One region of the Pseudomonas kulmbachensis genome, then DNA from elsewhere that is predicted to be linked to it. Evidence: predicted binding sites of a transcription regulator. Region 1 holds the regulator's gene; the other holds the start of a gene.
The links. Region 1 encodes FliA, which starts transcription of late flagellar genes. Its sites were predicted from a motif close to CTAAAGTTTNNNNNNNNNNNGCCGNTAA; they were not measured.

Region 1 (3,416 bases):
GCACTTGGCGCGGATGATCGCTACACCGGAGCTGGAGCCGCTGGAAGAGGGCGGCGTGATTGCGATGGTCGGGCCTGCGGGGATGGGTAAAACCACTACGCTGGCCAAGCTGGCGGCGCGTTATGTACTCAAGTACGGCGCGCAGAATATCGCTCTGGTGAGCATGGACAGCTTTCGAATTGGCGCTCAGGAGCAACTCAAGACCCTGGGCCGAATTCTCAATGTACCGGTGACCCACGTCGCTCCCGGCCAGTCGTTGGGCCAGACCCTCGAGCCGCTGGTGCGCAAGCGCGTGGTGCTGGTGGATACCGCGGGCCTGCAGGCCAGTGATCCGGCGTTGCGTTTGCAGCTTGAAAGCCTGGCTGGGCGCGGGATCAAGGCGCGAAATTATTTGGTATTGGCCACCACCAGCCAGAAACAGGTGCTGACGGCGGCGTACCTCAGTTACAAGCGTTGCGGGTTGGCGGGTTGCATCCTGACCAAGCTGGATGAGACAGCAAGCCTGGGCGAGGTGTTGAGCCTGGCGATCAGCAATGCGCTGCCGGTGGCTTATCTCACTGACGGCCCACGGATTCCGGACGACCTTCACTTGCCGCGTCGGCACCAACTGGTGAGTCGCGCAGTGAGTGTGCAGATGCAGGAAGAACCCAGCGAAGAAGCTATGGCAGACATGTTTGCCGATATCTATCACAGCCCTCCCAAACGGGTCGGCTGAGGCAGTCAAGATTACGTTGCAATGTACCTACATCGGATGGTCTGAAAATTTTGTTCCGCAGGGGAACGAGCAGCCATCGCATGTAGCCGCGTCTAAGTAAGACAAGGTAAAGAAAGATCATGGGCAGCATGCATCCCGTACAGGTGATCGCAGTGACCGGCGGCAAGGGTGGCGTCGGTAAAACTAACGTGTCAGTCAACTTGTCCATCGCATTGGCCGAGCTGGGCAGGCGCGTTCTGTTGATGGACGCGGACCTTGGGCTGGCAAATGTCGATGTCCTGCTGGGCTTGACCCCCAAATTTACCCTGGCCGATGTGGTCGAGGGTCGTTGCGAGCTGCGCGACGTATTGCTGCAAGGCCCCGGCGGAATTCGCATCGTGCCGGCGGCTTCGGGCACCCAGAGCATGGTGCATCTGAGCCCGGCGCAGCATGCCGGCCTGATCCAGGCATTCAGCGACCTTGGCGATAACCTGGATGTACTGGTGATCGACACCGCTGCCGGGATCGGCGAGTCGGTGGTCAGCTTTGTGCGCGCCGCCCAGGAAGTGCTGCTGGTGGTGTGCGACGAGCCGACGTCGATCACCGATGCCTATGCGCTGATCAAACTGCTTAATCGCGATTACGGGATGAACCGCTTTCGCGTACTGGCCAATATGGCCCAAAGCCCCCAGGAAGGGCGCAATCTGTTCGCCAAACTGACCAAGGTTACCGACCGTTTTCTGGATGTAGCCCTGCAGTATGTGGGTGCCGTGCCTTACGACGAGTGCGTGCGCAAGGCCGTACAAAAGCAGCGCGCCGTTTACGAAGCGTTCCCGCGCTCCAAGTGCTCGCTGGCGTTCAAGGCCATTGCGCAAAAAGTTGATACCTGGCCATTGCCCGCCAACCCCAGGGGCCACCTGGAGTTCTTTGTCGAGCGTCTGGTGCAGCAAGCAGGGGGGCGTTTTTAATGACGGCCAGCGGTTATCGCATGTACAGCAAGTCGTCGCGTGACACCCAGTATGAGCTGATCGAGCGCTACGCCCCTCTGGTCAAGCGCATTGCCTATCACTTGCTGGCGCGTTTGCCTGCCAGCGTGCAGGTGGATGACTTGATTCAGGCCGGGATGATCGGCCTGCTTGAAGTATCGGGCAAATACGACGCGAGCAAGGGCGCGAGTTTCGAGACTTACGCCGGCATCCGTATCCGTGGCGCGATGCTTGATGAAGTGCGCAAGGGCGATTGGGCGCCGCGTTCGGTGCACCGCAATACACGCATGGTCAGTGATGCAATTCGGGTAATTGAAGCAAAAACCGGTTGTGACGCTAAAGATCATGAAGTTGCGGCCGAACTCCAGTTAAGCCTTGATGATTATTACGCCATCTTGAATGACACCCTGGGCAGCCGCCTGTTCAGTTTTGACGACCTGTTGCAGGACGGCGAACACGAAGGGCTGCATGAAGATGGCGTGAGTGCCCACACGGAGCCATCGCGAGATCTGGAAGACGAGCGCTTCCAGGCCGCCTTGGCCGATGCGATTGCCCATCTGCCCGAGCGCGAGCGTCTGGTGTTGGCGCTGTACTACGACGAGGAGTTGAACCTCAAGGAAATCGGCGAAGTGCTGGGGGTCAGTGAATCCCGTGTCAGCCAGTTGCACAGCCAGTGCGCCGCACGCCTGCGTGCGCGTCTGAGCCAGTGGCGAGCGCACTGACGGGAACACGTGCACTTATTGTGGGAGCGGGCTTGCTCGCGATGGGATCGACACGGTGAATCAGAAAAACCGCGCCGCCTGCATCGCGAGCAAGCCCGCTCCCACAGTCGATTTGGGCGGTTTTTGAAAACGAATTGATTGAATGGCGCGTCCCCAGACAGGACGCGTTTAAGACTGCTTGGAGGTCGAATTGGACAAGAACATGAAAATCCTCATCGTTGATGATTTTTCAACGATGCGGCGGATCATCAAAAACCTGTTGCGTGACCTTGGTTTCACCAACACGGTCGAGGCGGATGACGGCACCACGGCGCTGCCGATCCTCAACCTGGGGCAAATCGACTTTTTGGTGACCGACTGGAACATGCCGGGCATGACCGGTATCGAGCTGTTGCGCCACGTGCGTGCAGACGAAAAACTCAAGCACTTGCCAGTGCTGATGGTGACAGCTGAAGCCAAGCGCGAGCAGATCATCGAAGCGGCCCAGGCCGGAGTTAACGGTTATGTGGTCAAGCCATTCACGGCTATCGCACTCAAAGACAAGATCGAAAAGATCTTTGATCGCATCGGTTGATCGGTTGCCTTGGGGGCGCTATGGAGCATAAAGAATCCACACAGGGTGATTTTGAGTCGACCCTGAAAAAACATGCTCACGAATTGGTCGAAAGCCTTGAAAGAGGCCAATTTGGCGATGCCGTGCAGCTGATTCACGAACTTAACCAGACTCGCGACCGCGGGCTGTATCGCGAAGTCGGCAAGCTGACCCGCGAGCTGCACAGCGCAATAGTCAATTTTCAGATTGACCCGGGAATGCCGCAAGCCGAAGAAGTGTCGCAGATCACGGATGCCACTGAACGTTTGGCCTATGTTGTGAAACTCACTGAAGCGGCGGCCAATCGGACCATGGACCTGGTGGAAAACAGCACGCCGCTGGTCAACGCAATGGGGCACGAAGCCAAGGCCTTGAGTACGGACTGGGGGCGCTTTATGCGTCGTGAAGTCGGTGCCGAGGAG
Region 2 (3,416 bases), 1.3 Mb from region 1:
CTCGGGCGTCAGGCGTACTTGCGCCGGTTGCGTCATCAAGCGTTGCAGCGCCGTGCTCTCACTGATGTTCAGATTCAGGTCGAGGGCGGTCTTTGCCAGTCCTGCCATCTGGTTGACGCTCAGAGTCGTCGAGGTTTTATCGGGGGTCAGCAACATCATCCGGCGCATGCCGCACGCGAGCAAGGCTTCACGGGCGCAGGTGGTCAGGTGCATCGGGTTAGTAAACGCGCTCGGTTGCTCCAACAGTTCCCCACAATGCTTGCGCCACGCGGTCAGTGCCTCGGCCGATGGCGGTGGTGCAGCCAGCGCGGCGGGGCCGGTACGGCGTGCATCCCACGGCCAGAGCAACGCCTGGGCCGGGTGCCAGAGGTCTGGCAGCGAGTGGTAGCGAGTGGTAGCGTGCGCTGCTCACGGCCTGTTGGTGCGCCTGCTGTTGCACTTCATCCAGCGGCATTTGCAGGTACAGGCTGGTGATAAACTGCCAGCGCAAATTATGCGGTGTGTCCCAGGCCTGCTGGGCCGACAGCGCCAGGCAGTTGGCCAGTAACACGCTGTTGGCGGGATGGTTGAGCCAGCGCCGCAGTGCCGGCTCTGCGTCCAGCTGCTGTTGCTGGCGCAGCGGATGATGAGTGTCGCGTGCAATGTGCAACACCTTGACCAGCGTGAGACGCTCGTTGGTGATTACCGTATGACTATGCGTCACCCAGGCCGGCAGTCGCCACAGCTCGGCCAGCGTGCGGCAGATCTCAAACAGCGGTACACCAAACAGGGCCAGCTCGACTTTTTTGGCGCACTCGCCTTGCTCGATTACCCGTCGTTCCCAGGCTTCAAGCAGTAGCGGGTGGGCAAGCGCCAGGGCCCACAGCGGCGACAGAAACAGCAAGCTGCTCCAATAGATTTCTTGCCAGAGCCGCGCCAGACGATTGCCGAACAGGCCAATGGCTTGCTGTGCCGCGTGCTGGCTGATGAGCTGGATTTGCCGATAGGCCAGCGGGATTTCTTCGATTGCCAGGGCGGGTACGTTTTCGAGCAATGCTTGCGTACGTTTCAGGCCCAGGCGATTGATGGCCACTTCAAGGCTTTCGGCAGGCTCGCTCAGGCTGCTCTGGGCTTGCTGATTAGCCTCGCGAATCAGCCTAAGCGCGAGTGCCGGGCTGTCCTGCATGACCTCGGCAATCTCGCGCAATGAGCGGCGATTGTCGTTGATTGCCTTGTATGCCCGCAGATGGCTGTTCTGCGGAATCGGCAGATCAACAGCGTCCAGGCGTGCGACCCAGGCATCGAGGGTGGTGGGTGTAGATGTCGGTGCGCAGGTTTCGTTGGCCATGGTGGGAACGCGGTCATCATCGATTGTGGACACGCCCGTAATGGGTTGAATGGCTTTTCGGCTTTACCGCCTATAGTCTGGCGCAGATTCGCCGATAAGGAGAAGAAGAGTTTTAGCTTCGCTGGAATATGACCTCGACCCCGACTTACTAAGTACCTTTATATCTATGGCTAAAATTATCGGCATCATTGTTGTGTTCGCGAGTGTGCTCGGCGGATACGTGCTTTCCCACGGCAAGATCGGGGCGCTGATCCAGCCGTTCGAGGTTTTGATCATCGGTGGGGCGGCCTTTGGCGCGTTCCTGCAAGCCAACCCCGGTTACATGACCATGCATGTGATCAAAAAATCACTCGGCATGTTTGGCTCGCGGTTCTCCCACGCTTTTTACCTGGAAGTACTGGGGCTGGTTTACGAGATTCTGAACAAGAGTCGCCGCGAAGGCATGATGGCCATCGAGAGCGATATTGAAGACGCGGCTGCAAGTCCGATCTTCTCCAAATACCCCACGGTACTTAAAGATGAGCGCATGACCGCGTTTATCTGTGATTACCTGCGCATCATGTCGTCGGGCAACATGGCACCCCACGAGCTGGAGGGGCTGTTCGACATGGAACTGTTCAACCTCAAGGAAGAACTGGAGCATCCTTCCCATGCCGTTACCGGGATCGCGGACGGAATGCCCGGCTTCGGTATTGTGGCGGCGGTATTGGGTATTGTCGTGACCATGGCTTCGCTGGGTGAAGGTGATCAGGCGGCAATCGGCATGCACGTTGGTGCGGCCTTGGTGGGGACGTTCTTCGGTATTTTGGCTGCGTACGGTTTCTTCGGGCCTTTGGCGACGTCCTTGGCTCACGACGCCAAGGAAGAACTCAACGTGTACGAGTCGATCAAGGCTTCGCTGGTAGCTTCGGCCTCGGGCATGCCGCCGTCACTGGCAGTCGAATTTGGTCGTAAAGTGCTGTATCCCAAGCATCGACCAAGTTTTTCCGAGCTCGAACAAGTGGTTCGCGGTCGCTGATTTATGGAAAACAACCAACCCATCATCATCAAACGCGTCAAACGCTACGCTTCAGGCCATCACGGTGGTGCCTGGAAAATTGCCTTCGCTGACTTTGCCACGGCAATGATGGCGTTCTTCCTGGTGATGTGGCTGATGACGGCCGCCACTCCAGAGCAAAAAATCGCCATTGGCGGGTATTTCAAAGACCCGATCGGTTTCAGTGAGAGCGGCACGCCGTACATCATTGATTTGGGCGGCACGCCCGCGTTGGCGCCGGAGAACACCCTCAATCCTGAAGAAAAACTGCAGCCGCAGCCCGACAAGATCAAGGTCGATGCGGAGCAGGTTGAGAGCATGGCCGAACAAGTCGAGAAAGAGCGCCTTGAACTGCTGCTTCAGGAGTTGCAGAACAAGGTTGAAGAAAACCCGCAACTGCGCAAATTCAAGGATCAGCTGCTGTTCGAGATCACCCCTGACGGTCTGCGAATTCAAATCACCGACGCGGCAAACCGGCCGATGTTTGATGTTGGCAGTGCGCGGCTCAAGCCGTACTTCGAAGATATCTTGCTGGCCATGGCTGACACCATCAAGGCTGTGCCCAACAAAGTCAGCATCAGCGGCCACACCGATGCCATGCCCTATGCGGGAGGTGGTGATTTTGGCAACTGGGAGTTGTCGGCCAACCGCGCCAATGCGGCCCGGCGTGCCCTGGTGGCGGGCAGCTACCCGGAAACGCAGATTGCCCGGGTAGTGGGTTATGCCTCGTCAGTGTTGTTCGACAAGGCCGACCCCTATAACCCGATCAACCGCCGAATCGATATCGTGGTACTGACCAAAAAGGCCCAGCAAGCGATTGAGGGTGAGCAAGGGGCAGAGTCGGTGAAGCCACAGGATCTGCCCAAAGGCCCGGTCGATCCGATCAAGTTGCCCGCCGATAAACAGCCGATGCCGATGCATGAAGAGCGCCAGAAGCTCAACTTGTTTGACGACAAGGCACCGTAACTTTGTAGCCGCTGCCGCAGGCTGCGATAAGGTCCGAAGGACCTTCGCTCTGAAAAGCGCGACCCCTTCGGGCTCGATCGCAGCCTG

Region 2: motA (flagellar motor stator protein MotA) is a predicted target of FliA. The motif match lies at 1,398-1,425, and genes of this name have one in related genera.

Annotation. Positions count from the first base shown of each region.
Region 1 covers NZ_OY817088.1:3,508,996-3,512,411, reverse strand. The annotation lists gene flhF (flagellar biosynthesis GTPase FlhF) at 1-715, shown strand, start outside; gene fleN (flagellar synthesis regulator FleN) at 835-1,662, shown strand; gene fliA (RNA polymerase sigma factor FliA) at 1,662-2,402, shown strand; gene U5A05_RS16260 (chemotaxis response regulator CheY) at 2,605-2,976, shown strand; gene U5A05_RS16255 (protein phosphatase CheZ) at 2,997-3,416, shown strand, end outside.
Region 2 covers NZ_OY817088.1:4,841,269-4,844,684, reverse strand. The annotation lists partial or broken gene U5A05_RS22215 (HDOD domain-containing protein) at 1-1,327, opposite strand, end outside; gene motA (flagellar motor stator protein MotA) at 1,494-2,345, shown strand; gene motB (flagellar motor protein MotB) at 2,349-3,329, shown strand.